3 regions of the Sinorhizobium sp. BJ1 genome follow, and region 1 is predicted to be linked to each of the others. Evidence: riboswitches for the same ligand, from Rfam matches in the RefSeq annotation. Region 1 holds a riboswitch; each other region holds the start of a gene.
What was found. Region 1 has a riboswitch for thiamine pyrophosphate ahead of thiD (bifunctional hydroxymethylpyrimidine kinase/phosphomethylpyrimidine kinase). Riboswitches for the same ligand answer to the same signal wherever they lie in the genome.

Region 2: linked by a shared signal. The riboswitch ahead of thiB (thiamine ABC transporter substrate binding subunit) and the one ahead of thiD (bifunctional hydroxymethylpyrimidine kinase/phosphomethylpyrimidine kinase) in region 1 are both predicted to bind thiamine pyrophosphate.
Region 3: linked by a shared signal. The riboswitch ahead of thiC (phosphomethylpyrimidine synthase ThiC) and the one ahead of thiD (bifunctional hydroxymethylpyrimidine kinase/phosphomethylpyrimidine kinase) in region 1 are both predicted to bind thiamine pyrophosphate.

Annotation. Positions count from the first base shown of each region.
Region 1 is NZ_NWTH01000008.1:187,473-197,722, reverse strand. Features, by position in the region: gene CO676_RS14185 (glycosyltransferase family 2 protein) at 1-125, shown strand, start outside; gene CO676_RS14180 (glycosyltransferase family 2 protein) at 122-1,045, shown strand; gene CO676_RS14175 (glycosyltransferase family 2 protein) at 1,042-2,076, shown strand; gene CO676_RS14170 (UTP--glucose-1-phosphate uridylyltransferase) at 2,081-2,986, shown strand; gene CO676_RS14165 (polysaccharide biosynthesis tyrosine autokinase) at 3,117-5,483, shown strand; gene thiD (bifunctional hydroxymethylpyrimidine kinase/phosphomethylpyrimidine kinase) at 5,564-6,382, opposite strand; TPP riboswitch at 6,432-6,534, opposite strand; gene CO676_RS14155 (peroxiredoxin) at 6,755-7,414, shown strand; gene CO676_RS14150 (serine hydrolase) at 7,523-8,530, opposite strand; gene CO676_RS14145 (phosphoribosyltransferase) at 8,635-9,276, opposite strand; gene CO676_RS14140 (CapA family protein) at 9,391-10,250, opposite strand, start outside.
Region 2 is NZ_NWTH01000007.1:42,648-52,897, forward strand. Features, by position in the region: gene CO676_RS12200 (ABC-F family ATP-binding cassette domain-containing protein) at 1-771, opposite strand, end outside; gene CO676_RS12205 (thiamine diphosphokinase) at 776-1,426, opposite strand; gene CO676_RS12210 (GNAT family N-acetyltransferase) at 1,508-1,990, opposite strand; TPP riboswitch at 2,158-2,272, shown strand; gene thiB (thiamine ABC transporter substrate binding subunit) at 2,322-3,350, shown strand; gene thiP (thiamine/thiamine pyrophosphate ABC transporter permease ThiP) at 3,358-4,983, shown strand; gene thiQ (thiamine ABC transporter ATP-binding protein) at 4,980-5,711, shown strand; gene CO676_RS12230 (M48 family metalloprotease) at 6,044-7,552, shown strand; gene ampC (class C beta-lactamase) at 7,755-8,939, shown strand; gene CO676_RS12240 (RNA polymerase factor sigma-32) at 8,965-9,831, opposite strand; gene CO676_RS12245 (CarD family transcriptional regulator) at 10,242-10,250, opposite strand, start outside.
Region 3 is NZ_NWTH01000010.1:90,608-100,857, reverse strand. Features, by position in the region: gene CO676_RS16155 (FAD-binding oxidoreductase) at 1-408, opposite strand, end outside; gene CO676_RS36785 (amino acid ABC transporter permease/ATP-binding protein) at 474-1,991, opposite strand; gene CO676_RS16145 (ABC transporter substrate-binding protein) at 2,057-2,893, opposite strand; gene CO676_RS16140 (LacI family DNA-binding transcriptional regulator) at 3,132-4,208, shown strand; partial or broken gene CO676_RS16135 (AraC family transcriptional regulator) at 4,381-4,854, opposite strand; gene CO676_RS16130 (hypothetical protein) at 4,892-5,206, shown strand; partial or broken gene CO676_RS16125 (6,7-dimethyl-8-ribityllumazine synthase) at 5,244-5,758, shown strand; TPP riboswitch at 5,800-5,911, shown strand; gene thiC (phosphomethylpyrimidine synthase ThiC) at 6,010-7,842, shown strand; gene thiO (glycine oxidase ThiO) at 7,844-8,818, shown strand; gene thiS (sulfur carrier protein ThiS) at 8,815-9,012, shown strand; gene CO676_RS16105 (thiazole synthase) at 9,015-9,788, shown strand; gene CO676_RS16100 (thiamine phosphate synthase) at 9,785-10,250, shown strand, end outside.

The sequences.
Region 1 (10,250 bases):
TGGCGGTCGGCCAGCGCAACCCCTACGGGCCGCTCGCGGCGATCTCGGCCATGGTCATGCATCTGGCCTGGTCCGCCGGCTTCTGGCGGGAGATTCTCGATGTCCGGCGGCGGGTGGCGGGATGAGCGCGACCCTTCAGATCGACATCGGCATCTGCACGTTCCGGCGGCCCGAACTCGCCGCGACGCTGCGATCGCTCGCGGCAATGACCGTACCCGCAAGGGCCACACTCCGCGTCATTATTGCCGACAACGACGCCACGCCGAGCGCCCGGGCGCTCGTCGAGGAGCTGCGGCCGGAGATGCCGTTCGACATCACCTATCTCCATTGCCCGGCCTCGAACATCTCGATCGCCCGCAACGCCTGTCTCGACAACAGCACCGGCGACCTGCTCGCCTTCATCGACGACGATGAGACCGCCTCGAGCGACTGCCTGGTGCGCCTCCTCGAAGAGGCGCAGGCGACCGGCGCGGACGCAGTTCTCGGCCCGGTCCGGGCCCACTACGCGCCCTCGGCCCCCGCCTGGATGCGCCGTGGCGATTTCCACTCGACATCGCCGGTCTGGGTCAAGGGCGAAATCCGCACCGGCTATACCTGCAACGTCCTGCTCAGGCCCAAGGCTCCGTCGCTCCATGGCCGCCGCTTCAAGCTTTCGCTCGGCCGGAGCGGAGGCGAGGACACGGACTTCTTTACCGGCATGCATGAAGCCGGCGGAACGATCGCCTTTGCCGAAGATGCCTGGGTATATGAGCCGGTGCCGGAAAGCCGGGCCTCGCTTGCCTGGCTTGCCAAGCGCCGTTTCCGCTCCGGCCAGACCCACGGTCGGCTGCTGACGGAAAATGCGCGCGGCGGCCAGCCCCTCAACCTTGCGCTCGCCGCCTCGAAGGCTGCCTTTTGTACATTCGCAGCGGTTCTTTGCCTGCCCTCGCCTGTCCGGCGAAATCGCTATGCGCTGCGTGCCGTCCTGCATGCCGGCGTGATAAGCGGTCTCCTCGGGCATAAGGCGCTCGAGCAATATGGAGCGGCCGAGGTGACCTCCCAATGAGCGCGCCCATCAACGAATCTATGAACGAGCTTACCCCGGACGTCACATTCGTCGTTGCCGCCTACAATGCCGCCGACACGATCACTCGTGCCGTCGCCAGTGCCCTTGCCCAGGAGGGCGTCGCGGTCGAGGTGATCGTCGTCGACGATTGCTCCTCGGATGCGACCGCCGCTCTGGTCACGGCGATCGACGACCCTAGAGTCCGGCTCATTGCGCTCGAACGCAACCGCGGTCCGGGCGGGGCCCGCAATGCCGGCTTCGAGGCGGCACGGGGCCGATGGATCGCCGTTCTCGACTCCGATGACACGGTGCGCCCCGGACGGCTGGCGCGGATGACTGCCCGTGCCGAAGCGACCGGAGCGCAGATCGTCGTCGACAATCTCGACGTGCTGTCGCTCGACGGCAGCAATGTCCGGATGTTCGAAGACGCCGAGCTCGAGGCGCTGCCCGAACTGACGCTGCCGGCCTTTATCGAGTCGAATGTGATTTTCCGCTCCGAACACAATTTCGGCTACATGAAGCCGGTGTTCGAGCGCCGCTTCCTCGCCGAACATGGCCTTTCCTTCGACGAGTCGCTGAGGATCGGCGAAGACTACATCCTGCTTGCATCGGCGCTTGCCTGCGGCGGGCGCTGCGCCGTCGAGCCCTCGACCGGCTACACCTACCACATCCGCGAGGGCTCGATCTCGCGGGTGCTGAAGCTCGAGCACATCGACGCGATGATGGCGGCCGACGAGACGTTCCTGCACCGTTACGCGCTCGATCCGCTGTCGCAAAGGATGCAGCGCATGCGTGCGCGCGGATTTCGTCAAGCGCGCTCGTTTCTTCTCCTCATCGAGCACCTGAAATTGAGATCGTTGGCTGGAGCGCTGAAGGCCGCGCTCGCCGACCCGCTTGCGCTTCGGCATCTCAGGATGCCGATCGCCGCGCGATTGCGCCGCCTGGCGGCGCGGGCGCCGCAACCCGCCCCGATCACGGTGTCGGCTGAACGATCCCCGCTGGGCAATGATCCTCACACAAGCAAAGGATAACAAAATGGACCGCATCAGGACCGTCAGGAAAGCAGTGATCCCGGTCGCAGGAAACGGAACGAGGTTCCTTCCCGCGACAAAGGCCGTGCCGAAGGAAATGTTGACGATCGTCGATCGCCCCGTCGTCCAATACGCGGTCGACGAGGCGCGTCAGGCCGGCATCGAGCACATCGTCTTCGTCACCAGCCGCAACAAGCAGGTGATCGAGGACCATTTCGACGACTCGCCCGAACTTATCTCGTCGCTGTCGCGCTCGGGCAAGAACGCGCAAATCTCCGAGCTCGAAGCCATGTTGCCGGCGGCCGGCTCGGTCAGCTTCACGCGCCAACAGGCGCCGCTCGGCCTTGGCCACGCCGTCTGGTGCGCGCGCGATCTGATCGGCGACGAGCCCTTCGCATTGCTGCTGCCGGATATGGTGTCCTTCGGGGCGCGCGGCTGCATGGCCGGACTCATGGACCTCTATCGCGAGGTCGGCGGCAACGTCGTCGCGGTCGAGCAGTGTGCACCCGAAGAGGCGTCGAAATACGGTATCGTCGGCAAGGGAGAAACCGTGCGCCACGGTTTCTCGGTGTCCGAGATGGTGGAAAAGCCGCCGGCGGGCCACGCGCCGTCCAACTATTATCTCAACGGCCGCTATATCCTGCAGCCGGAGATCTTCTCCATTCTCGCGCACCAGACGCGCGGTGCCGGCAACGAGATCCAGCTGACTGACGGCATGCTGACGCTTTCGGCGTCCCAGTCCTTCCACGCCCATCCCTATGAAGGCCGCACCTTCGACTGCGGCTCGAAGCAGGGCTTCATCGAGGCCAATGTCGCCTTCGCGCTCGCCCGCGCGGATATCGGCGACATCGTGTTCGAATCCGTTCGTGAGATCGTCCTGTCTCACGAAAGCCGCATCCGGGCGGCATAAGCGCAAACCTTCGGCGGCCGAAAACGGCCGCCGAAGCTGCAGCGCCGCGCGTCTGATCAGGCGCGCAAAGGCCGCAGCACTTTGAAAGACTGCATGTTTTTAAGAATATGCAGGAGGACCGGAGAAAAAGATGAACAGAACGGCCCCGATGAAACAGAGAAGTGTACCCTTGAGCGTTGTGCCTCGCGAAGAGCAGTCGGACGGCTTTATCGATCTCGACCGTCTGCTGGCTGTCGTCGTCCGCAGGGCAAGGCTCGTTGCGGCTTTTGTGGTGCTCTTCATTCTGCTGGGGGCCGCGTACCTCTTGTTCGCGACACCATTCTACACCTCGCTGACACAGATCCTCCTCGACGACAACCTGTCGAAATACGCCGAGGAAGAACCGGTGCCGACGAACAGCCAGATGCTCGACACGCAGATTGCCAGCGCGGTCGAGATCCTGAAATCCGGGGAACTTGCGCTGCGCGTGGTCGACAAGCTCAACCTTTCGGAGAACGATACGCTCGTCAATCCGCCCCGATCCCCCGCCACCGTCGTCAAGGATTGGCTGAAGACGGCGACCGGTCTCTTTTCCGGCGGCCCGGGTGTCTCCGAGGAAGCGGCGCGAAACGGTCGCCGGCTGAAGGCCGCCGCCCTCCTGCAGCAATCGCTCTATGTAGAACGCGTCGGCCGCAGTTCGGTGATTGCGCTGTCCTACCGCTCGAGCGATCAGCAGCTTGCTCGAAATGTCGTCAGTACCTATGCCGCCGCCTATCTGACGGACCAGCTGAACGCCAACTTCGAAGCGACGGAACGGGCCTCGGTGTGGCTGCAGGAACGGCTTGCCGATCTTCGGCAGCGCTCGCAGGCGGCCGCTCTCGAGGTCGAACAATTCCGCAGCGCGAACGGGCTGACCGCCGCGCGCGGCGAACTGATGTCCGAACAGCAACTCTCCGATCTAAACAGTCAGTTGATCGTCGCCCAGGCGGACACGGCCAGCGCCTCGGCGCGCTACGAGCAGTTCAAGTCGATCATCGATCAAGGGCAGGACGCCGGCGTCAACAATGCCACCATCTCTCCCAAGGAGGGTGACAATTCGGTGATCCGCGATCTCAGGACGCGTTATCTCGCCATCGGCAAGCGCGAGCAGGAGGTCGCCCAGAATTTCGGCGAGGACCACCCGCAGGCGGTGTCGCTCAGGGCCGAGAAGAGTGACATCGGACGGCAGATCTACCAGGAACTGCAGCAACTGACTGCAAGCTACAAGAACGAGTTCGAAGTCGCGCGCTCGCGCGAGGCCTCGCTGCGCAAGAGCATCGAGGGAATCACCGGCAAAAATTCCGACGCCAGCAAGTCGCTCGTGCAGTTGCGGGAGTTGGAGCAGAAGTCGGCGGCGCTGAAGACGCTCTATGAATCCTATCTCGGCCGCTATGAACAGGCGACCCAGCAGCAGTCCTTCCCGATCGCCAAGGCACGCGTTATTTCCGAGGCCGGCGTCCCGACGGCACCGTCGAGCCCGAAGAAGACCATGACGTTGGCACTTTCGGCCGTGCTCGGCCTGATGGTCGGCGGCGCCTATGCCGCGTTCCTCGAGTTCCGCGAAAGAACCTTCCGTCTCGAGGGTGAAGTGCGTTCCGTGCTCGGGCACCGCTCGCTCGGCTACGTTCCGCTGATCGGCACGCGGACGAAGAAAACGGCAGAGCTGGTACGCGCCCGCTTCGGATCGGACCGGCAGCCGCACGATCCATCCCATGAGGCCACCCCATTCCAGCGTCTCTCTCGCGTCGTGCTCGACGCACCGCGATCCGCCTTCGCGGAAACGTTCCGGAATGCCAAGCTCGCCTGCGATCATATGCTTCCGGGCAACGAGAGCCGCGTCATCGCGATTGTCTCCGCCCTCCCGGACGAGGGCAAGTCGATCGTCGCCGCGAATTTCGCGGCACTCTTGGCCTCGAGCGGCAAGCGGACCCTGCTGATCGACGCCGACATCCGTAAGCCGGGGCTCACCCAGATGATCACGCCCGCCCCGCGCACGGGGTTGGTCGAGACGCTCACGGGAGAGGCGACCTGGCCTGCCGGCATCAAGGTGGATCAGCGTACGAAGCTCGCGATCCTGCCGGCCGGCGGCGGAGCGGCGGATCGCAGGCACCAGAGCAATGAGTTGCTCGCCTCCCCGGCCATGGCGGGGCTCATCGAGAATGCCCGCAACTCCTTCGACTACGTCGTGGTCGATCTCGCCGCCCTTGCTCCCGTCGTCGACGCGAAGGCCTTCACGCCGCTCGCCGACGGCGTCCTCTTCGTCGTCGAATGGGGCCGTACGCCATCGAGGCTCGTTCGGGACCTGCTCAATTCCGAGCCGCAGATCGATGCGAAGGTCCTCGGCGTGATCCTCAACAAGACCGATATGGACGAACTCGAGAAATACAGCGATTTCGGCGGGGCGGAAAAATATCGGCACCGCTACGGCAAGTATTATATCGAGCAGGGTATCACCGACAACCGACACACTGCCGCTTGACCAACGGACAAGTGGCCGTCGGATGGCGGCCGCCATACCTGCGGTCGAGGCGAATGAGCCAGGTAGCGACCTTTACTGCCTCAGCGAGGCCACCATTCATGAAAATGGTGGACTGGTCCCCGCCCCTCTCCGACCTTCAACCTGTCGGCGGCGGAGATCGCCGCGTGCAGATAGGTCTTTGCGGCGCCTGCCGCCTCGGCCAGTGACTGCCCCATGGCAAGACCGGCGGCGATGGCGGCCGAGAGCGTACAGCCGGTGCCGTGATCGTTACGTGTCTCGACGCGCCTGGCGGGGAACCGGATGAGCCCAACGCCATCGAAGAACAGATCGGTGGCGTCGCTGCCCTTCCGATGCCCTCCCTTGATCAACACAGAGCTAGCGCCCGACCTCATCAGCGCTTCGGCCTGGCGGGCCATCTCGGCTTCGTCCTCGGCAATCGGGCGGCCGGTGAGAAGTGCCGCTTCCGGCAGATTGGGCGTGACGACGATGGCCAGTGGCAGAAGCTCCTGCGCGAGCGCGGCCATGGCATCCGGCTGCAGCAACGGGTCGCCGGAGGTTGCAACCATCACCGGGTCGACGACCGCTTTTCTGTCGAAGCGGCGCAATCCTTCGGCGATGGCGATGATGGTCTCCCGGCGCGAGACCATGCCGATCTTGACCGCCTTCACGTCGAGATCGGAAAAGACCGCGTCGATCTGTGCGGCCACGATATCTGGCGAGACGTCCTCGACGGCGATCACACCCTTGGTATTCTGAGCCGTGATCGCCGTAACGACGCTGGCGCCGTAGACGCCAAGGGCCGAAAAGGTCTTGAGATCGGCCTGGATACCGGCCCCGCCGCCCGAATCCGATCCGGCAATCGTGAGGGCGATCGACGGGAAGGCAGAATGAGGCAGCATTGTCGATCTCCCTACGATTGGAGACCCAGGTGAAGGCGAAGACGTCGTGAGGGAAGCCTCTTTCCGTTCCTACGCCGGCATGACCCGGATCAGGTTCAAGGGTCCGGCTCACCGCCGTCTCAGCGCCGCTCGGCGCTCCCCTCGGAATGGCCGCATTCTATGCGGCAGCGGTGCTGCGGTGTCAACGTGGATATCGACTACCGGTGCTTGCGGCCGAGCCTGAAATCGCCAAGGGGAAGATTTTTCTCCGAATCCTAAAAATCACGCTGCGGCTATTTCCCTTAAGGCCCGCGATCGCGCGTTTCCTCCTCGAAAACTCCGTTGTTTGCGCTATCCTTGGCCCCATTCCCGCCGACCCGAAAGGAGCAAGCTATGAGCCTCCGCATCAACGAAACCGCCCCTGATTTCACCGCCGAGACGACGCAGGGTACGATCAATTTCCATGAATGGATCGGCGACGGCTGGGCCGTCCTCTTCTCGCATCCGAAGAATTTCACGCCCGTCTGCACCACCGAACTCGGCGCCATGGCCGGGATCGAAGGCGAATTCCGCAAGCGCGGCGTCAAGATCATCGGCATTTCGGTCGATCCGGTCGACAGCCACGCGAAATGGAAGAACGACATCAAGGTCGCAACCGGCTTCGATGTCGAATATCCGCTGATCGGCGACCGGGATCTGAAGGTCGCCAAGCTCTACGACATGCTGCCGGCCGGCGCCGGCGACACGTCCGAGGGCCGCACCCCGGCCGACAATGCCACCGTGCGCTCGGTCTATGTCATTGGACCGGACAAGAAGATCAAACTGATCCTCACCTATCCGATGACCACCGGCCGCAACTTCAACGAAATCCTGCGCGCCATCGATTCCATCCAGCTCACCGCCAAGCACCAGGTCGCAACGCCGGCAAACTGGAAACAGGGCGAGGACGTCATCATCACGGCGGCCGTATCCAACGAGGACGCAATTCAGCGCTTCGGCTCGTTCGATACCGTACTGCCCTATCTTAGGAAGACCAAGCAGCCGACCGCCTGAGGCTGTTCCGCGCACGCCGGTCGAACCGACAGTCGCGAAAGGCTCGTTCAGCCTTTCGCGACTTCCCGTGATCCAGCCACACGACATCGGCTCGCCGCAGCCGTGGTATCAATCGGTTTTCACCGCGCTTACGATCTCCGCCAGAACGCCATGCAATGCGGCGCGATATCCGTTGCGCGCCGAGGGGCCGCTCTCCTCGGACGTCATGACGACGGTGAGCTTCAGCGCCGGGACGATGTAGAGCATCTGGCCACCGTAGCCCCAGGCGAAGTGGACGGTCTCGCCGCCGATCTGCCGGGCGAACCAGCCATAGCCGTAGGCGTCACCGGAAAAGTAGGAGTTCGTGCGCGGTTGCCACGAAAGATCGATCCAGTCTGCCGGAACGACCTGCCGTCCATCGGCCGTCCGACCGCCTTTGCGGTATAGCTCACCGAAGGCGAGCAGTGATCTTGCGCTCATCGCCATCTGGTTGCCGCCGAGATAGATGCCCTGCGGATCGCGTTCCCAGGCGCCGATCCTGAAGCCCTGAACCGGGCCGAGCCAATCGCGCGCGAGCGCGAGCGTCGACTTGCCGCCAACCTTCGTCAGGATCGCCGAAAGCAGATGCGTGGACGCCGTCGAGTAGAGCATCCGGCCGCCCGGTTCGTCGGCGAAAGGCTGTGCGAGCGCGAAACGGACCCAGTTGCGGCTCGACACCCAACGGCCGTAATTCGGGCCCGACAGGCGGCCAAGTCCGGCCTGCATGGAAAGCAGGTTGCCGATCGTGATGTCGTTGACCCGCGGGTCCGCCGACGAGGGCAGATCTTCCTTCAGAAGCGGCGCGATCTTCTGCTCAGGGCCGTCGAGAAGACCCTTGTCGATCGCGATTCCGACGAGTGCCGAAATGATCGATTTCGATGCGGATTTGATATTGGTAGACTCGCCCGGCGCGTGGCCGCGATAGCCCTGTTCGGCGATTGTTTCACCGTCACGCGCGACGATGACTGTCTTCAGGGGTTTCAGCTCGTCTCGGTCGGCAAGCCCCTTCAGCAGTTCCGGAACCGCAGCGGGCTGTTCGGCCGCAGCGGACGAAAGCGAAAGCAAGAGCCATAGGACGACGGCCATCAACCTGATCATGCTTCCGCACCTAATGCGAACAGGCGGTGAAGTCATCACCTGCGCCCACAACTCACGACGAATTGAAAGGGTTTCTCTCCGCGACCCAGCCCACCCGTCCTGCCTCAGGCACGATGGGTTGCGAGCAAGCCAATGACCTCTTCATCGGTCAACTGCTCGAAATCACGATAGAAGTAGCCGATCGCCCCCAACATCCGCGGCTGAATCGGACACACGACTTCATCCGCCTCCTTCTCCAGCTCGGCGATGGCACTGGGCGATGCGATGGGCACCGCGACGACGATTTTCGCGGGCATCCGCGCCTTGAGCCCGGCGACGGCGGCCCGTATGGTCGCGCCGGTCGCAATCCCGTCATCGACGACGATGGCGATGCGCCCGGCGATCTCCAGCGGTGCGCGGCCGGCGAAGTATCGACGGCGGCGGCGTTCGATCTCGGCGAGCTCCCTCTGACAGATGGCGTCGAACTCGGCGTCCGAAATCCCGGCAAGGCGGATCGTCTCCTCGTTGCGGACGACCGCCGGCCTGCTGCCGTCGATGACCGCGCCCATGGCGAGTTCCGGCTGCCACGGGACGCCGATCTTGCGCACCAACAGGAGATCGAGCGGAGCGCCGAGTTGGTGTGCAATCTCCACCGCAACGGGCACGCCTCCGCGGGGCAGGGCGAGGACGACGGCCTCCTGCCCGCGATAGGCATCTAGGACCTTCGCCAATTCCTTTCCCGCTTCCGAGCGATCCGAGAAACGCACGGGCCGTGTCCCCCTTCCTGTTCGAGTTTCGTGCCGCGCAGCCGGTGTCGAGGCACTGCTGAAGCAGAGATAACCGCGTCGTTCGCTTCGAAGTTCCGGATTTGGCGGCTGTGATCACCGCAAGTTGAGCCGTCCATCGGGGCGCTGCTCTAGGACTGTTCCGAACCGACCGCTCTCACGGGCAAGCGTTTCGCTGATCCATTCCAGGTCCGATCCGGAGGGATCGACAAGGCTGAAGCCGTGAGCCTGCAACGGCACGATCTCCAGGGCCGAGAGATCGCCAGCCTGATCGATGTCGGCGAAGTACATCAGGCGCAGATCGCTCCTGAATTCCGCATAGCCGGAGATCCCCTCATAGTCGTTGATGAAATCGCCGCAGCCATAGAGGATGAGACGGTTGCGGTAGAGTTCGATCGCCTTGGCGTGATGCGAGGAGTGTCCGTGAACGATCGAGACATCCGCTTCGTCGATGAGCGCGTGCGCGAAGTCTCGCTGGGCGGCAGGCACGCCATGGCCCCAGTTTGGACCCCAGTGGATCGATACGACCACCACGTCGTGCGGCCGCTTGATGTGGCGGATATGTTCGGCGAAGCCACTTGTGTGGAGCGGGTCGAGAGAGGGCAGGAAATTCACACCTGCCCTGCCCTCACTAGCCGCCCAGCTTGGAGGCACGCCGCTTGTCGGGGTCGCCAGCGCGAATAGCAGGAGGCGCCCCTCGGTACCGATATCGAAGGCCACCGGCTTGCTAGCCTCGTCGAGGTCGCGTCCAGCGCCGACTGTCACGATCCGCAAGCGCTCCAGCGTTACCAATGTGTCGAAAAGCCCGGCCATGCCCCAATCCAGAATGTGGTTGTTGGCGAGCACGCAACAGTCGACGCCGAAGGCAGCAAGACAGGAGGCGTTTTCCGGACTCATGCGATAGTTGATGCCCTTTGAAACATGGTCCTCGCTGCGGGTGATGGCCGTTTCGAGAT
Region 2 (10,250 bases), on a different contig from region 1:
GCGCGTCCGCATGTCCTGCAACTCGCCGAGGCGGCGCATGTTGCGCTTGCGCCGCGCCGTGACGCCGTAGCGCAGCCAGTGCTCCTCGCGCTCGATCGCCTTGCCGAGCTTGTGCTGTTCGAGTTCCTCCGCCTCCAGCACCTCATCGCGCCAGGCTTCGAAATGAGCAAAGCCTCGGTCGAGCCGGCGCGACTGGCGGCGATCGAGCCAGACCGTCGCGGTCGAGACCTTCTCGAGAAAACGCCGGTCGTGCGAGATCAGCACGAGGGCCGAGCGGCTGCGGGCGAGCTCGTCTTCCAGCCATTCGATCGTCGGCAGGTCGAGATGGTTGGTCGGCTCGTCGAGAAGCAGGATATCGGGCTCCGGCGCCATGACGCGGGCGAGTGCCGCGCGGCGCGCCTCGCCGCCGGAGAGGCGCTTCGGGTCCTCCTCGCCGGTCAGCCCCAGATGCTGCAGCAGATAGGTGACGCGGTAGTGATCGTCGCCGGGGCCGAGCCCGGCCTCGGCATAGGCCTGCACCGTGTCGAAGCCGTCGAAGTCCGGGGCCTGGTGCAGATAGCGGATGGTTACCGAGGGATGCCGGAAAATCTCGCCGGACTGCGGCTCGACAAGACCGGCGGCCATCTTCATCAGCGTCGATTTGCCCGAGCCGTTGCGGCCGACGAGGCAGATGCGGTCACCCGGCTCGACCTGCAGATTGGCGCCGGCGAGAAGCGGCGTGCCGCCGAAGGTAAGAAGGATGTCGTCAAGCTTCAGGATGGGGGGCGCCAAGGCGTCAGGCTCCGGAAAGATCGTAGGGTCGGGCGAGAACCACCGCCCGGCCGGATTTCAGGGAAAAGCGAACCGGACCTTCCGCGACATTGGAAATCGTCCGGGAGGAGCCGAAAGGCAGTGCGAAGCCGTGGAGCGGGTAGCGGGCGTTTTCGATCGACAGGCCGGTAAGGTCGGTGAAGCCGAGGATCGAGAACAGGCTCCCCTTCGGCAGGTCGATCTCGTGGACCCCCGGCATCAGCGCATGGGCCTCCTCCTCGCCGGAGGTCATGAGCGCGGCGTGTCCCTCTTCCGCCAGCGCCGCGAGTCGCAGGAGGTGCAGGAAGGCATGGTCGCTGCGGGTGCCGCCGAGCGCGCCGGCGAAGATCAACGTCGAGGCGCCCCGCGCAAGCGCCGCCTCGACTGCCAGCTCGCCATCGGTGGCGTTCTTGGCGGCCGGATAGCTTTCCCGCGGGACCTCGGCGTAATCTGCGAACAACGCCTGATCGGTCGAGTCGAAGTCGCCGACCCAGAGCTCCGGTTCCACCCCAAGCGTCTTCGCATGGCGTATGCCGCCATCGGCCGCGATGAAGCGGCTGCCGGAAAGCTGCACCGTAAGCCGCTCCGTGAGGGTGAGCGCGCCGCCGAGAAGAATGGTGAAGGTCGATCGGGTCATGGCACAAGCCCATAGCGCAAAGCGGCGCCCGAGGAAAAGGGCAGAACGTCTTTTCGGGGCGCCCTCTCGTGGCTTGCTGGATCAGGCCTCCCGCGTCCCGTCCGGAGAAAGCATGTCCGCATAGATGCCGGGCGTCGAATCCGGAATCTCCACCGCGCCGACGGCGCGCGCATAGAATTCCGCCGGGCCAACGCCGCCGATGATCGCATAGGCGTAGCCGGCGGCACGCATGGCGAAGAGGCTTTCGAGCAGCAATGCCTCTCCGAGGCCGCGGCCGCGCATCGCTTTGTCGACGCCCGTCGGCCCGAAGAAGCCGAGCGCGGTCACGTCATGACAGGCAAAGCCGGCAAGCTCTCCCTTCCATAGCGCAATATGGATCCGCGTCGGCGTCGCGGAAAAGGCCGCCTCTGCCTCGCCCGCCCAAGGGGCGCCGAATCGTTCCTCGATCCAGGAGACAACGATCCTGCGTTCGGCCGTCAGGGCGCGCCTGATGGTAACGTCGGGGCCGAGTCGGGACCCGCGGCCTTCAGGCAAGGCATAGAGGCGAACCAGCATGTCCGGCATGAAATGACCCCGCTTGGCGAACAAAACGCCGCCGCCGTTGTTTGAACTCAGAGCGCCGGCAAATCCTTCCGGTTTCTCGCAAACCCTTGATAGCGCAGGCGGCGCTCAGGGCCAATGCTTCCGCCGAAACTCCGCTTGCCTTGGCTGCCGCCGAAAGCTAAATCTTAGGCGCTCTAACGGGGTGCCCCGGACCGCTTGCGGTCCGATGGCTGAGAGGCTTCGAGCCAACCCGCGGAACCTGATCCGGCTCATACCGGCGGAGGGATTAGAAGCGATCGGACCGATACGCGCTTTTCCCGTGCAGCATCAACAACAGGGAGAGGTGCCCATCATGTCCAGTTCACTCCATCGCAAGATCCTCGGCCGGCTGGCGATTGCCAGCATCGCTGTCGCCGCATTTTCAGCGAGCGCCGTCGCCGCCGAAAAGACGCTGACGATCTACACCTATGAAAGCTTCATCACCGAATGGGGTCCGGGCGCCAAGGTCGCCAAAGGCTTTGAGAAGACCTGCGCCTGCAAGGTGAATTATGTCGGCGTTGCCGACGGCGTCGAACTCCTGACGCGGCTGAAGCTCGAGGGCGAGGGATCGAAGGCCGACATCGTTCTCGGCCTCGACACCAACCTAGTCGCAGAGGCCAAGGCCACCGGCTATTTTGTCCCGCACGGCCTCGACACGACGAAGCTCAAGGTTCCCGGCGGCTTTTCCGACGACACCTTCGTTCCCTATGACTACGGCCATTTCGCCGTGATCTATGACACCGAAACCCTGAAGAACCCACCGAAGAGCCTCAAGAACCTGGTCGAAGGCGATCCGGCCCAGAAGATCGTCATTGAGGACCCGCGTACCTCGACGCCCGGCCTCGGCCTGCTTCTCTGGGTCAAATCCGTTTACGGCGACAAGGCCGGCGAGGCCTGGGCGAAGCTCAGCGAACGCGTGCTGACGGTGACCCCCGGCTGGTCGGAAGCCTATGGCCTGTTCACCAAGGGCGAGGCGCCAATGGTCCTCTCCTACACCACCTCGCCCGCCTACCACATGGTGGCGGAAGGAACCGACCGGTATCAGGCAGCCCCCTTCGCCGAGGGCCACTACATCCAGATCGAAGTGGCCGGCGTAACGAGGAACAGCAAGGAACCGGAACTCGCCCGCAAGTTCCTCTCCTTCATGACCGGCCCGGAATTCCAGTCGATCATCCCGACGACCAACTGGATGATGCCGGTCGGTTCCACCAACGAGCCTCTGCCCGAGGCCTTCGGCAAGCTCGTCAATCCGGAAAAGACCTTCCTGATGCCGTCCGAAGAGGTTGCCGCCAACCGAAAGGCCTGGATCGACGAATGGCTGGCGGCGATGAGCAAGAACTGAGGCCGGCTTGTTCGACGCCGCCGAAAACAGGATGACAATCGCCGCCGCGGCTTTCTGCCTCGGCGGCATCCTGCTCTTCGTCGGTCTGGCAGGCGCCGCGCTGCTCGCGCAGTCCGGCGACGGCGGCGCCAACGGCCTGTTCGACGCCTATATCTGGCGCGTCACCCGCTTCACGCTGCTGCAGGCAGGTCTCTCGACGGGCCTGTCGATTCTCTTCGCCATACCCGTCGCACGCGCCCTGGCGCGCCGGGCATCCTTCCCCGGCCGGATCTGGATGCTGCGGCTAATGGCCTTGCCGCTCGGCCTGCCGGCACTTGTTGCGGCGCTCGGCCTGATCGAGGTCTGGGGTCGGCAGGGCTTCCTGAACAACGTTCTCGCGGCGACAGGATTGCAGCAGCCGATCAGTGTCTACGGCCTGTTCGGCATCCTGCTTGCGCATGTCTTCTTCAACATGCCGCTTGCGGCCCGGCTGATGCATGCCGGCCTCGAACGCATCCCAGGCGAATACTGGCGCAGCTCCGCCAATCTCGGCATGGGCTCGCTTGCCGTTTTCCGCTTCGTCGAATGGCCGGCGCTCCGGGGTCTGCTGCCGGGCATTGCCGGCCTCATATTCATGCTCTGCGCCACCAGCTTCACGCTGGTGCTGACGCTTGGCGGCGGCCCGGCTGCAAGCACGGTCGAGGTGGCCATCTACCAGGCGCTGCGCTTCGATTTCGACCCACCCCGGGCTATCGCCCTTTCCGGCCTGCAGGTCGTTCTGACGGGCACGCTGCTTGTCGCCCTTAAATTTCTCGCCCCGCCCCCCGAGGAAGGCGAGACGAGCGGCAGGGCGACCCGACGGTTCGATGGTCTGAGTCGGCTTTCGCGCCTTGCCGACGGGGCCTGGCTGGTGCTCGCCCTCGTCTTCGTCGGCCTGCCCTTCGTCGCCATCGCGACGTCCGGATTGCAGGCCGATCTCACCCGCCTCGTCGGCGAGCCGGCGTTCCATCGGGCACTCACCACCAGCGCCGCCATTGCCCTTCCGTCCGCCACCATTTCCGTCGTCATGGCCGTCCTGATGATCCGTGCGCAGCGGCTGCTCCTCGCGCGACGACGCCCTCAAGTGCCGGCCCGCCTGTTTGCCGGTGCGATCGGTGCCAGCACCTCCTTGATCCTGCTCGCCCCGCCCGTGGTGCTTGGCGCCGGCTGGTTCCTGCTCGTCCGGCCCTTCGGCGACGTCGCGCGCTTTGCCCCGTTTCTCGTCATCGCCATCAATGCGCTGATGGCGCTGCCATTCGTTCACCGCGTCCTCGCCCCGGCGATGGCGACCCATGCCGCGCGCACCGAGCGCCTTGCGTCCAGCCTCGGCATCCGGAGCTTGCATCGCCTGCGATGGATCGATTGGCCGGTGCTGCGCAAACCTCTGTTGATGGCATTCTCCTTCGCGCTCGCGCTGTCGCTCGGCGATCTTGGCGCTGTCGCCCTCTTCGGTTCGCAGGATCTCGCGACGCTGCCCTGGCTGCTCTATAGCCGGATGGGCAGCTACCGCACCGCCGACGCGGCCGGGCTCGCCCTGGTGCTTGGCCTCATCTGCCTCGTTCTGACCATGCTCGGCACGGCAGGAGAGAAGCCAGCACAAGGACGAAGCGCATGAGTTCGCTCGCCCTGTCGCTCAAGGACGTCAAGGTTCGCTTCGAAACGACGGCGCTGGCATTCGATTGCGCGGTTCCGGCCGGACAGATCGTCGCCGTTATTGGCGCCTCGGGCTCGGGAAAATCGACGCTTTTCAATGTCATTGCCGGCTTCGAGACGCCGGAGGCAGGCGAAGTGCGGATCCTCGGCGAGGACATGGCCGGGCGCATGCCCGTCGAGCGACCGATCTCCATCATCTTCCAGGAAAACAATCTCTTCGCTCATCTCGATGTCGCGACGAATGTCGGCTTCGGGATCAGCCCCTCTCTCCGCCTCGACTCATCCGACCGCGGCAGGATCGAGGAGGCGCTGGCGCGGGTCGGGCTCGCCGGCTTCGGCAGGAGGTTGCCGCCGACGCTTTCCGGCGGCGAGCGCCAGCGGGTGGCGCTTGCCCGCGCGCTGGTGCGGCATCGGCCGCTGTTGCTGCTCGATGAGCCTTTCGCCGCACTCGACCCCGGCATGCGCGCAGAGATGCGCGCGTTGCTGAGCGACCTGCATGGCGAGGAAGGCAACACCATCCTGATGATCACGCATCATCCCGATGACGTGAAGAGCCTCGCCGATAGCGTGCTTTTCCTCGACCAGGGGCGTATCGTCGCCCATGACGCCCTGGATCGTTTTCTTGCACGGCGGGACCTGGCGGCGATCAACCGGTTTCTCGGCAACGACGAGATCGGGTGGGACGAATGAGCGTCACCCGCCTGCCATGGCAATCGACCGGGGGAACGCGGCAGTATTTTTGGACAATGTCCGGTTCGCCACAATTTGACCGCCCCGGCGTGCGACGCGCGGAACGTCCGGCCGGATATGCGCGTTACTCGCGCATCCGTTGCTGTGATACCACGGGGCAACTATTTCTACGGGGATCAGCTAGGCAGGCGGCGCTTAAATCGATACAGCATGGTCATGGCTGAGAAACCTGCGCCAGCGCCCTTATGCGGCTGAAATAGTAGGATTTTTCGACGCTGGCGACTGTTGGCTCATGAGCGCAGGGCGCCTCGGCGGATGGAACGGGCTGAGGAATGGCAAGGCACACAGTCACAAGAGGCTGGTTTCCGAAGCGGCGTGGCGTGGCACCGCGCGCTCTGGTTGCATTGTCCTCGTTGAGCCTTCTTTCCGGCTGCCAGTCGATTATCGAGCAGACCTACGAGCCGGCCGTCTCGCCCTCGTCCAATCCGCAGATCGTCGAGGAGGTGCAGAAGAACGATCCGCGCGCCCAACTCGGCGCGCGCGAGCATCCGCGCATCGTCGCGAGCTATGGCGGCGAATACAAGGACGCCAAGACGGAACGGCTGGTCGCCCGCATCACCGGCGCGCTGACGGCGGTTTCGGAAAACCCGCAGCAATCCTACCGCATCACCATCCTCAACTCCCCGGCGATCAATGCCTTTGCGTTGCCGGGCGGATACCTTTACGTCACACGCGGCCTGCTGGCGCTTGCCAACGACGCCTCGGAAGTGGCCGCCGTGCTTTCGCACGAAATGGCGCATGTCACCGCCAATCACGGCATCCAGCGCCAGCAGCGCGAGGAGGCCGAGGTCATCGCCAGTCGCGTCGTCTCGGAAGTGCTGTCCTCCAACCTTGCCGGCAAGCAGGCGCTGGCCCGCGGCAAGCTGCGACTTGCGGCCTTTTCGCGCAACCAGGAACTGCAGGCCGACGTGATCGGGGTCAGGATGCTCGGCGAAGCCGGCTACGACCCCTATGCCGCCGCGCGCTTCCTCGATTCGATGGCCGCCTATAGCCGCTTCAGTGCGGTCGATCCGGAAGCGGACCAGAGCCTCGATTTCCTGTCGAGCCACCCGAACGCGCCGCAGCGCGTCGAACTCGCCCGCCGGCACGCCCGCGCCTTCGGCCCCGAAGGGACGAGCGGCGACCGCGGCCGTGACTACTATCTCGCCGGCATCGACGGGCTGCTCTATGGCGACAGCCCGCAGGAGGGCTATGTGCGTGGCCAGACCTTCCTGCACGGCCAGCTCGGCATACGCTTCGACGTGCCGCAAGGCTTCCAGATCGACAACAAGGCCGAAGCGGTGCTCGCCACGGGTCCGGGCGAAGTCGCCATCCGCTTCGACGGCATTGCCGACAATGCCGGCCGCAAACTGACCGACTACATTGCCAGCGGCTGGGTGACCGGTCTGCAGCCGGACACCATTCGACCCATTGCCGTCAACGGCCTCGAAGCCGCGACGGCGCGGGCCTCCGCCGATCGCTGGGATTTCGACGTGACCGTCATCCGCATCGGCGACCGAATTTACCGGTTCCTGACCGCGGTTCCCAAGGGATCGGCGGCGCTTGAACCGACGGCGAGCCAGCTGCGCAGTTCCTTCCGCCGCATGTCGCCGAACGAAATCCAGGCCTTGAAGCCGCTGCGCATCAGGGTGGCCACCGTGCGGCCGGGCGACACGAGCGCCACATTGGCAGCGCGAATGATGGGAACGGACCGAAAGCTCGACCTCTTCCGGCTGATCAACGCAATGCAGGTCACCTCCACCGTCAGACCGGGCGACAAGGTGAAGATCATCTCCGAATAGGTGATCCCGTCTCCATCGGCTCGGCCGGCGCTCTTCCTCGTCCTCTATGCAACGCGTCTCACCGGCCGTCTTGCTGCCGCGCCGTGCGTTTTTTCCGAGGGATAAAATCTCACACTTCGAATTGCCGCATGTTTCTCCTTATATCGACTTCGATTCGAAGAATGATGCAGTAGACACGGTTACTCGAGGGGATGATCCAGCCATGAGAAATATTCGCCTGAGGACGCTTGGAGTTCTCGCCGCCGCCTCTCTGTTCTGCGGCGCCTCAAGCCAGGCGACCGCCAGCGATAGCCCAGGACATATCGAACGCGTCGTTGACGAGGCGATCCGCCCGATCATGGAGGAATACGACGTTCCCGGAATGGCCGTCGCAGTCACGGTGCAGGGGAGGAGATACGTTTTGAACTACGGAGTCGCCTCGAAGGAGAGCGGACAGAAGGTCGACGATGAGACGCTTTTCGAGATCGGCTCGATCAGCAAGACTTTTACGGCGACTCTGGCGTCCTATGGGGAAGCGCGTGGGGCCCTGTCTCTCTCCGATAGCGCCAGCAAGCACCTGCCCGCACTCTCCGGAAGCAGCTTCGACAGGATCAGCCTTCTCGATCTCGCCACCTATACGGCAGGCGGCCTGCCTTTGCAGTTTCCGGCTTCCGTCACCGACCAGAAAGAGATGATCGGCTATTTCAAAGGCTGGCAGCCGAGCTACCCCGGGGGTGGCCATCGGCTCTATTCGAACCCCAGCATCGGCCTGTTCGGCTACCTCGCCGCCAAAAGCATGGGCGAGCCGTTCGACGCTTTGATGGAGAAGACGCTTTTCCCGGCGCTTGGCCTGACTCAAACCCATATCAGCGTTCCCGAGGACCGGATGGGCGACTATGCCCATGGCTATTCGAAAGCTGGCAAGCCCGTCCGGGTAAGTCCCGGCGTCCTCGATTCGGAAGCCTATGGCGTAAAGACCACTGCCGCCGATTTGATCCGTTTTGTCGAGGCAAACATAGAAGGCGCGGAGTTGGACGACACACTCCAGCGCGCGATCGCGGCAACGCACAGCGGTTACTTCAGGGTCGGCGACATGACCCAGGGACTCGGATGGGAGATGTATGCCTATCCGGCCGATCTCGAGCGGCTGCTGGCGGGGAACTCGCCTGAGGTCAGTTTCAAGCCGAACAAGGTAACGAGACTGGATCCGCCGCTGCCGCCTCGGGACGACGTGCTGATCAATAAGACCGGCTCGACAAGCGGATTCGGCGCCTATGCCGCCTTTGTTCCCGCCGAGCAGATCGGCATCGTCATCCTGGCCAACAGGAACTACCCCATTCCAGCCCGGGTAAAGGCCGCCTATCAGATCCTGACGGCGCTCCAACGCCTACCGGCGGAAGACCGGTAACGCCGGCCACTAGGAAATCGCCAATTCAATGCATGGCAGCGGTCAATGCCGGCGCCCTTGCAGCTAGCGCCGTCCGCAGCTTCTCGAGCGCCCGGGTTTCGATCTGCCGCACGCGCTCCTTGGATATGCCCAACGACAGGCCGAGTTCCTCGAGGGTGGCCCCGTCCTCGGAGAGGCGACGCGCCCGAATGATCTTCATCTCGCGCTCGGTGAGCTGCGTCAGCGCGGTCTGCAGCCAGCGGCGAGCCCGCTCGCCGTCGATCATTTCGCTCACCTGCTCGTCGGGAAGCGGTGCATCGCTCGGGAGAAAATCCAGCCGCGCACCGCCGTCGGACTCTCCGTGACCGACCGGCGCCTGCAGCGACGCGTCGTTGCCGGAGAGGCGGGCATCCATGGTCTGCACATCGGCGAGGCTAACGCCCAGGGCGGCGGCGATTTCCTCGTGCATAGCCTGCGATGTAAGTTGCCGATCGCCCTGCGCCAGGCGCGCCCGCAACCGGCGCAAATTGAAGAACAACGCCTTTTGCGCCGAGCTGGTGCCGCCCCGCACGATCGACCAGTTGCGCAGCACGAAGTCCTGCATCGATGCGCGGATCCACCAGGTGGCGTAAGTCGAAAAGCGGACCTCACGGCTAGGCTCGAAACGCGCCGCCGCCTCCAGGAGCCCGATATGCCCCTCCTGGACGAGATCGCCCATCGGCAGCCCGAAGCTGCGGAACTTGGCCGCCATCGCGATCACCAGCCGCATATGCGACATGGCGATCTTGTTTCGCGCTTCCTGATCGTGATCATTCCGCCAAGCCTCGGCCAGCGCATGCTCCTCGTCCCGCTCGAGATAGGGGGCATCCATTGCAATCTTGATCAAACGCCTGTCTGCTGTGAGGGTCTTCATCGATTGCTCCCTGGCTGGCGCCGAACGCCAACACTGTTGATCTTAGAAGTGCCGAACGCCTGTCGCGGCGGTCGGTTGAAGGGCGGCCGGCGCTGCTTGACGAATTCAGGCAGTGCCCTAAATCGAGGAATACGACCTGAGACGGTGAGGAATCACAGAACCGAGATCGCACGGGAACGCAGGCGCATGCCTGTCCCGTGAACGAGAAACGTGCGCAGGGTTGAAAAGTTCCCGCTCGTGATGACGATTTTAGATTGCAGGAGGCGCGCCATGCCACCTGCGCTGTCCTGGTGGCAACGAACTTCCCGCGCGGTGTCGGCTCAGGAGGTCGGCGCAAGAAAAAGGCCCGGCGCTAAGACCGGGCCTTGATCAAACTCGTGAATGCTGCTTGCAGTGCGTCGCTGCCGATCTTAGGCGGC
Region 3 (10,250 bases), on a different contig from region 1:
CGCTCTTGCGTCCACGCCGGGGGTGATCTTTGCGACGGCGTCTGGCGCCAGATGGAGCGCATCATAGGCGAGCGAGACTTCGTGGCGATAAGCGGCCTCGATCTCGTTCGTCTCGTCGTCCGCATCCCAGGTGAGGCCACCGTCGAACGACAGCCAATCCGCATCCGGCTGACGGGCCTTAAGCGTCCGATAACGGTCGATACCGGCCATGCGCAGGCGGTGATAGGCCTGCGAACGCATGCGCGAGGAATTGAGCCAGGAGAGCGAACGGCCGGAGGCACCGTTTGCCGGGGGACCGTCATTGACGATGGTCACCTCTATTCCTCGACGCGCCAGTTGCAGGCCGGTGGATACGCCGAAGATGCCGGCGCCGATGATGACGACTTTCGATACTCTGTTCTTCTGCATGGGATTTTCTTCCAGGCCTATGACTCAAAGGTTTGATGAAGATTTCGGTGTTTCGGGCGACACGGCTAGAGGACTTCCGCCAGGAAGCGTTTCAGCCGTTCGCTTTGCGGGCGATCGAAGATCTGCTGCGGCGGGCCGGCTTCGATGACCTTGCCTTCGTCCATGAAGACGACTTGATCGGCGACGCGGCGGGCGAAGCCCATTTCGTGGGTGACGACGACCATCGTCATGCCCCGGCGGCCAAGATCGGCCATCAGGCTCAGGACGCCCTTCACCAGTTCCGGATCGAGCGCGCTCGTCACCTCGTCGAAGAGAATAACCTCCGGCTCCATCGCCAGGGCCCGCGCAATCGCGACGCGCTGCTGCTGCCCACCCGAAAGACTCCCCGGGCGGTGATGCTTGCGGCCGGCAAGCCCGACATCGTCGAGGCCCGCCATGGCTATCCGCCCGGCCTCCTCCTTCGGCATGCCCTTGATCTTCACCAGCGACAGCATGACGTTTTCGAGTGCCGTGTGATCGGGAAAGAGGTTGAAATGCTGGAAGACCATGCCGACCCGGCGGCGCAATTTCTCAGGTTTCATGGCAAGAATGCTCTCGCCGTCGAGACGAATGTCGCCACCTTTCGGCTCGACAAGGCGATTGAGGCAGCGAAGCAGCGTCGACTTGCCGGAACCGGATGGGCCGATGACGCAGGTAACGGTTCCAGGCTTGACTGTCAGATCGACGCCCTTCAGCACGTCGAGATCGCCATAGGCCATGCTGAGCTTGCGTACCTCCAGGCTGCCGCCCTTGAAGACCGGCAGGGTTTCGTCCTTGGCCTTGCCTTCCGACTCCAGCTCGCTGACCTCGTCGAGGCCGCTGGTGACCCCGCCCGGGTGCTGCTTGCCGAGGCGCAGGCGGTTGTCGATCGCGTTGACGACATGGGTGAGTGGCACGGTGATGACCAGATAGAAGACACCGGCGAGCAGCAGCGGAGAGAGGTTGCCCGTGACCACGGCCTGATCCTGGCCGACACGGAAGATCTCCCGCTCCGAAGCAAGCAGGCCGAGGAAATAGACCAGGCTCGAATCCTTGACGTTGCCGATGAACTGGTTGACCAGCGCCGGCAGCACCCGCCTGACGCCCTGGGGCACGACGATCAGCCGCATGCCCTGGCCATAGCTCATGCTGAGCGCCCGGCAGGCCTCCATTTGCCCGCGCTCGACGCTCTGGATACCCGAGCGGAAGATCTCGCCGATATAGGCGCCGGCAATGAGGCTCAGCGCCAGGATGCCGAGCGGGTAGGGAGACGGCCCGAAGATGTCGCGACCGAGCCGCGCAAAACCCTGGCCGATCAAAAGGATGGTGACGATCGCGGGCAGGCCGCGGAAGATGTCTGTATAGACCCTTGCCGGGATGCGCAGCCAAGGCGAGCGCGAGATGCCCATGATCGCCAGCATCATGCCGATGACGACGCCGAGCACCGTCGAGGCCGCCGCGAGAATAAGGGTGTTCTTCAGGCCGACGGCAATCATCGTCGGCAGCACTTCCGCCATTGCTTCCCAGTCGAGGAAGCTGCGGCGCAGATTTTCAAGCCAATTCATGGGAATGTCCTTGCCCCTTCAATCCCGGCGGCCCGGCCGCCGTATAGGCGACCGGGCGCGGATCACTAGTTCTTGGGAAGGTATTCGTCCGGCATCGGAGAGCCCGGGAACCACTTTTGGTAAAGCGTCTTCCAGGTTCCGTCCTGCATGGCCGCATGCAGTCCCTCGTTCAGCGCTTCGCGCAGGCCGTCATTGCCCTGGCGGATGACGAAGCCCGCGGGCGCATCGAAGCTCGGGATATTGACCGTCACCTTCAGGTTGTCGTAACGGCCGGTGTAGTCCTTGGCGGCTTCGTAATCGAGGAAGTGGGCGTCGATCGTCCCGTTGTTGAGAGCGACGACCGCCGAATTGTTGTCCGGGAACTTGACCAGATCCGTGCCGGCGAAGTTCTTTTGCGCGTAGATTTCCTGCAATGTTCCTTGCACGACGCCGAGGCGCTTGCCTTTCAGGCCCTCAGGCTTATTGATCGCCTCGTCGGCCGTGAGGATGGACAGATAGCCGGCAAGGTAGCCGTCGGAGAAATCAACCGTTTTCTTGCGCTGCTCGGTCGTCCCGATGGCGGCAACCGCCACATCGAAGCGTCCATTGGCGACGGATGGCATCAGCGCCGAAAATTCCTGGCCGGTGAAGACGACCTGATCCTTCTTGTAGCCGATGCGCTCGGCGACATTGAGGAAGAGCTCGATATCGAAACCGGTGAACTGGCCATCGGCGGTGGCGAACGTATAGGGCTTGGCGTCCCCCATGGTTCCGACGCTGATCACCTTGGGGTCGATGAGTCCCAGCTTGTTTTCCTCGGCGGTGGCGCCCGAAACGGCGGCACCGAGGACAGACAGCGCAAGCGCCACAAAAGAGGCGCGCGTTCGAGTGAGCAACGATGCTCCAGTCTTCATCATGTTCATCAAGAGGTTCTCCGCTCTGGTGTTCCGTTATTGCTGCGCCGACGGTGCCTTTCAGGCAGAGCAGTCGCGTGCGGACAGGAGGTCGGCACGGCCCGTCCGGCGAAATGCCTTTTCGGCATGCCGGTGCAGCTTATCCGATGAGACCGGTCTCTTTTGTGAATGAGACCGGTCTCTTCCGGACTTGATGATTGTTAGCTGCGCATTGACCACTCGTCAACATCTCTTGTAATGCTAATGCATGGATGAGCATCTCCCGCGAAAACCCTCTGTCACGGTGGCCGACGTCGCGCGCGCCGCAAACGTATCGAAAGCCACCGCTGCGCGCGTTCTCGGCGGCTATGGAACGGTCAGCGACGGCGTCCGGGAAAACGTCCTGCAGGCGGCGCGCAGGCTCGACTACAGGCCGAACGAGCTGGCACGCAGCATGACGACCGGCCGATCGGGGACGATCGGCGTCGTCGTCGGCGATATCGAGAACCCGTTCTTCAGTGCCGCGGTACGCGGCATCGCGGATATTGCCAAAACCGCCGGGTTCAACGTCATCCTCGCAAACTCCGGCGAGGACATCGAAGCCGAAAAAGCCGCGGTCAAAACCCTGCTCGCCAAACGCGTCGACGGTCTGATCGTCACGCCCTCGCGCGCTCGTGAGACGTCGCATCTCGAGGACGTGGTTCGATCCGGAAGGCCGCTGGCGCTTCTGGACCGCGCCATACCAGGCCTGTCGGTCGACGCGGTTACCGTCGACGACCGTGAGGCGGCAGAGGCGGCGACAGAGCTGTTGATTGGCCGGGGTCACCGCAAGATCGCCTATATCACCGCCTGCGATACGCCGGAGCACCGCTACGCTACCATCGAAGACATTCACACGGCCTCGGTTCGCCTGCGCATCGAAGGGTTCCTCGCTGCCTGCCAAAGGGCGCGGATCCTCGATCCCACCGGTTTGATCCGGCTCGGCGCCAACGGCCGCGCCGAAACCCGCAAACTTGCCCTCGAGCTTCTCGGCTCACACGAGCGGCCGACCGCGATACTGGCCTCCGACAGCCTCATCGCCCTGGAAGTGTTCAAGGTGATCCGCGAACTGTCCCTCCGGATCCCCGATGACGTGTCGCTGATCACCTTCCACGATGCGGACTGGACGAGCGTCACGACCCCGCCGATCACCGTCGTCGACCAGCCCGTCTATCGGCTTGGCGAAGCCGTGGCGAAGCTCCTGGTGGCGCGCATGAAGGGCGAGGCTGCGGAACCTCGGCACATTGTTCTGCCCACGACGCTGATTTCGCGCGCCTCCGTTTCGGAGGCGACAAGTTCCAACTGACAACGGAAATGGGTGGCAATTACCCCTCTGGCCGACGGGCATCTCCCCCAATTAAGCATCGCTTCGGAAGTGAGCAGTGGTGCGAAACCCCGACAACCTCAGGCGCCGGCACTACTGCATGCTTGCTCAGATGGCAGCCAATTTAAGGATAAACATGGAGCAATTCAAAGTGCTACAGCAATCTTTGCGCGCCTGATAAGACGCGTGGCGCTGTAGAGCACATTGAAGACGCCCGGTTTCGCTCGCGCCAGGAAGCCGGGCTGAGGGAGGTCACGCGGCGGAATTCCCGATTGAAGTTCGACTTCGTTTGAAAACCGGATTCGAACATCGCTGCGGTCACCGACATGTCGGTTTCCCGAAGGAGCCGGCAGGCTTCGGCAATTCGGAAATCGTTGATATATTGAGAGACGTTCTTGCGCGCCAACGGGTTGACTGCACCGGATATCTGCCGGGCCGGCACCCCGGCGCGCCGCGCCAGCCGCGACAGGGTCAGGTTTTCATCACGGGCCAGTTGCTGTTCGGCGAACAGATGGTCGATCCGATCCAGGACTTCACGGTCTTTCGCCGCCAGCGACGAAGCCTGATCGATGTTCGGGGCGGCTGCCGGCAGCGGCCGCGCGCGGGCCGCGACGCTTGCGGTAAGGCCGAAGCTCGTCACGAACGCGCTCGACTACACCGAAGACATGCGCAACGACCCTGCGGTCTATCTCGACGGGCGCGCGGTCGGTTGCATTACCTGCGCCTATGGCCCGCAGGCGGCCGGCACGACGCTGGTCGCGCTGCGCTCCATCGTCCATGCTCTGCGCGGCTGGCCGACCCCGCTCGGTGTCGGCATCAACAGCGCCTCCTGCCGTTTCTCGCGAGGCGAAGAACCGAGCGACGCCGCAATTGCCGATCAGTTGAAGATCCTGGCCACCCAGGTCATCCAGGGCGCCTTCGCGATGCGGGCCGGGCTGGCTGCGGCCCGGAAGCCGGGCCGCCTGATCTCGGTAGCCTGAGGCAAGGCCGCAAACGACTCCTGAAAGGCACGAGTTCATGACCATTGCAGTAAAGGTGAACCAGACCAGGGTCGCCGTTGTCCGCGCACGCTGGCACGCCGATATCGTCGACCAGAGCGCAAACGCCTTCGTCGATGAATGGGAAGCCCTCGGCGGCCGGCGAACAGAAGTCGATCTCTTCGACGTACCGGGTGCGCTGGAGATCCCGCTCCAGGCTCAAACGCTGGCGCCCGGCGAATATCAAGCGATGGCTGCGCGTTTGTGGTCGATGGCGGCAATTTACCGCCACGATTTCGTTTGCCAGAACCGTTCTCGACGGCATTATGCGCGTCCAGCTCGACACGGGGGTGCCGTTTCTGTCGGCTGTATTGACGCCTCGTAATTTCCAGGAGACGGAGGCGCACATCCGCCTTTGTGATCAAAGGCCGCGAAGCGGACCAGGCCTGCCGGGCGATGGTCGCAGCCCGGGCCGATCTACTTGCATCTCGGCCAAGACCGGACTTTCAACGCGGCATCCACCGTCGCGACCTCGCCGATCCCGCCTTCCGATAAAAACAGTCTTGACGGCGCGGCGATATCGATGACTATTGGCGTCCATTCACCAGGGGGGTCCCGGCAAGGGGCTGAGATACTGCTAGAGCGCGCAGTGACCCGTTGAACCTGATCCAGTTCATACTGGCGTAGGGACGGTGCAGACGCTTGATGCCAGGATTCCGTATTTCCCACGATCCATCGGCGATACGTCTTTTCATCCTTCCGGCTTCAGAACTGGGTCTCCAACGCGAAAACTTTGGAGCCTCAAGATGAACGTTTTCAAGCCTCACCCCGCGACACCGTCGGTCACGCAGGGGCCGCTTCCGGCGTCCCGCAAGGTCTACAAGGCGGGAGAGATCCATGCCGATATCCGCGTGCCTATGCGCGAGATCGCGCTGCATCCGACATCCGGCGAGCCGCCGGTCACCGTCTATGATGCCTCCGGGCCCTACACGCTGGAGGACGCCGACATCCGCATCGATCAAGGCCTGCCACGTCTTCGCCGCGACTGGATTCTTGCTCGCGGCGATGTCGAAAGCTACGACGGACGCGCCGTCAAGGCGGAGGACAACGGTTTTGCCACCGGCGAGCGGCTGACGGCGGAATTCCCCCTGCGCCACCAGCCGCTGAGAGCCAGGCCGGGGCAAGCGGTCACGCAGCTTGCCTATGCCCGGGCGGGCATCATCACGCCGGAGATGGAATTCATCGCCATCCGCGAGAACCTCGGCCGCAAGGCGGCGAAAGAGACGCTTCAGCGCGACGGCGAGAGCTTCGGCGCGGCGGTGCCCGATTTCGTCACTGCGGAATTCGTCCGCCAGGAAGTGGCGAGCGGGCGGGCGATCATTCCGGCCAATATCAACCATCCGGAATCCGAGCCGATGATCATCGGCCGGAACTTCCTGGTGAAGATCAACGCCAATATCGGCAATTCCGCCGTCACCTCGTCGATGGCCGAGGAAGTCGAGAAGATGGTCTGGGCGACGCGCTGGGGCGCTGACACGGTCATGGACCTTTCGACCGGCCGCAACATCCACAATATCCGTGATTGGATCATCCGCAATTCGCCGGTGCCGATCGGCACGGTGCCGCTCTACCAGGCGCTGGAGAAGGTAAACGGCATCGCCGAGGACCTGACCTGGGAGGTCTTCCGCGACACGCTGATCGAGCAGGCCGAACAGGGCGTCGACTATTTCACCATCCATGCCGGCGTGCGGCTGCATTACATTCCGCTGACCGTCAACCGCGTCACCGGCATCGTCTCGCGCGGCGGCTCGATCATGGCCAAGTGGTGCCTGCACCACCATCGCGAAAGCTTCCTCTACGAGCATTTCGACGAGATCTGCGACATCTGCCGTGCCTATGACGTCTCCTTCTCGCTCGGCGACGGGCTGCGCCCCGGCTCGATCGCCGACGCCAACGATGCGGCGCAGTTCGCGGAGCTCGAAACGCTCGGCGAACTGACGCAGATCGCCTGGGCGAAGGACTGCCAGGTGATGATCGAGGGCCCCGGCCACGTGCCGATGCACAAGATCAAGGAGAACATGGACAAGCAGCTTGAAGTCTGCGGCGAGGCGCCCTTCTACACGCTAGGGCCGCTGACGACCGACATCGCCCCTGGCTACGACCACATCACCTCCGGCATCGGCGCGGCGATGATCGGCTGGTTCGGCACCGCCATGCTCTGCTACGTCACGCCGAAGGAGCATCTGGGACTGCCGGACCGCAACGACGTCAAGGTGGGCGTCATCACCTACAAGATCGCCGCCCACGCCGCTGATCTCGCCAAGGGCCATCCGGCCGCTCGCATCCGCGACGACGCCCTGTCGCGCGCCCGCTTCGAGTTCCGCTGGGAGGACCAGTTCAACCTGTCGCTCGATCCGGAAACGGCCCGCAATTTCCATGACGAGACGCTTCCGAAGGAGGCGCACAAGGTCGCGCATTTCTGCTCGATGTGCGGCCCGAAATTCTGCTCGATGCGGATTTCCCACGACATCCGCGCCGAGGCGCAGAAGGAAGGGCTGGAAGCGATGGCGGCGAAATACCGCGACGGCGGCGACCTCTACATGCCGCTCGACGGTGCCGGCCAACCCGCCGGAGAGTAGAATGCGCGTGCTGATCAAAGGGGCCGGCGTCGCCGGCCTTGCGGCCGCCCATGCGCTCGTCGCGCGCGGCGTGGAGATCGCCGTTTCGGAGCCCTCTCCGGGCGTCGCCGGCGCCGCCTCCTGGTATGCAGGCGGCATGCTGGCGCCTTGGTGCGAGCGGGAAAGCGCCGAGGAAGCGGTCCTCACGCGCGGCATCGGCGCAGTGGACTGGTGGGAAGCCGCCCTTCCCGCCGGTTCCGTGCATCGCAACGGCACGCTTGTCGTGGCGCCGCCGCGCGACAGCGGCGAGCTCAGGCGCTTCGCCTCACGGACCTTCGGTTTCCGCTGGCTCGCGGCGGAGGAAATCGCCGCGCTCGAGCCGGCGCTTGCCGGCCGTTTCCGCGAGGCGCTGTTCTTTCCGGAGGAAGCGCATCTCGACCCGCGCCACGCACTTTCGACACTCAGGGCGGACCTCGAAGCCCGCGGTGTCCCGCTCGGCGGCGATATCGACGAGAGCGACTTCGACCTGACCGTCGATTGCACCGGCGCCGCAAGGATCGGCGACGCTGCGGGACTGCGCGGCGTTCGCGGCGAAATGCTTTATCTGCATACGGATGAGGTCGCGCTCTCGCGTCCGGTGCGCACGCTGCATCCCCGCATCCCGCTCTATGTCGTGCCGCGCGGCGACGGGCTCTTCATGTGCGGGGCGACGATGATTGAGAGCGACGACGCCGGCCCGATCACCGCCCGTTCGCTGATGGAGCTGTTGAACGCCGCCTACGCGTTGCATCCGGCCTTCGCCGAGGCGCGCCTCGTCGAGACCGGCACCGGCGTGCGCCCGGCTTTTGCCGACAACCTGCCGCGCGTCTCCCTGCAGAAGAACACCATCACCGTCAACGGGCTCTACCGTCACGGCTTCCTCCTGTCTCCGGCGCTGGCCGAGGAGGTCGCGACGCTGGTCGTTGGCGGACAATTGAAGAGAGGACATGCCCGATGAAGCTCATCGTCAATGGCGAGGAGCACGAACTCCAGGCGGCCACCCTGGCCCAACTGCTCGTTTTCCTCGAATACGACGGCGACTGGCTCGCCACGGCCGTCAATGGCGAGCTGGTGCACAGCGCCGATCGCCGAATCCATCTCCTGAAAGACAGCGACCGCATCGAGGTCCTGTCACCCATGCAGGGAGGCTGAACATGCCGCAATTCTATGGAACCGAGGTGCGGTCGCGACTGCTGCTCGGCACCGCCCGCTACCCCTCCCCGGCCATACTTGCCGAAGCCGCGCGCCGCTCGGGCACCGATATCGTTACGGTGTCGCTGCGCCGCGAGTCAGCCGGCGGCAGGAATGGCGGCGCGTTTTTCCAGCTCATCCGCGAGCTCGGTGTTCACGTGCTGCCGAACACAGCCGGCTGCCATTCCGTGTCGGAAGCGGTGCTGACGGCCAAGATGGCGCGCGACGTGTTTGCGACCAACTGGATCAAGCTCGAGGTGATCGGCCATCATGATACGCTGCAGCCGGATGTCTTCGGCCTCGTCGAAGCGGCCGGCATCCTCACCGGCGAAGGCTTTGAGGTGTTCCCCTATACGACCGATGATCTGATCGTTGCGGAACGGCTGCTCGAGGCCGGCTGCAAGGTGCTGATGCCCTGGTGTGCGCCGATCGGCAGCGCCGTGGGTCCACGGAACCTGGCCGCGCTACGCACCATGCGCGCCGCGTTTGCCGACGTGCCGCTGATCGTCGACGCCGGCATCGGCCGCCCGTCGCATGCGACAACGGTCATGGAGCTCGGCTATGACGCCGTGCTGCTCAACACCGCCGTTGCCGGGGCCGCCGATCCGGCCGCCATGGCCGAAGCTTTCGCCAGCGCGATTGAGGCAGGACACATGGCCCATGGCGCCGGCATGCTGGAGCCGCGTGACATGGCCGTCCCTTCGACCCCCGTCATCGGAAAGGCGGTCTTCTCGTGAAACTCGACCCTTTCTATCTCATCGTCGACAGTGCCGCCTGGATCGAACGGCTGGTGCCGCTCGGCGTCAAGCTCGTGCAACTCAGGATCAAGGACTCCAGCGACGAAGAAATCCGCGGCCAGATCCGTATTGCCAAATCGGTCTGCGCCGCCCACGGCTGCCAACTGATCGTCAACGACTATTGGCGGCTGGCGATCGAGGAAGGTTGCGGCTTCGTCCATCTCGGTCAGGAGGATCTGGCCGAGGCCGATCTCGGCGCGATCCGCGCCGCCGGGCTGAAGCTAGGCGTCAGCACCCATGACGAGACGGAACTCGAAACGGCGCTCGCCGCCGAGCCGGACTATGTGGCGCTGGGGCCGATCTATCCGACGATCCTGAAACAGATGAAATGGGCGCCGCAGGGCCTGGCGCGGCTTTCCGCCTGGCGCGATCGCGTCCAGCCGCTGCCGCTTGTAGCGATCG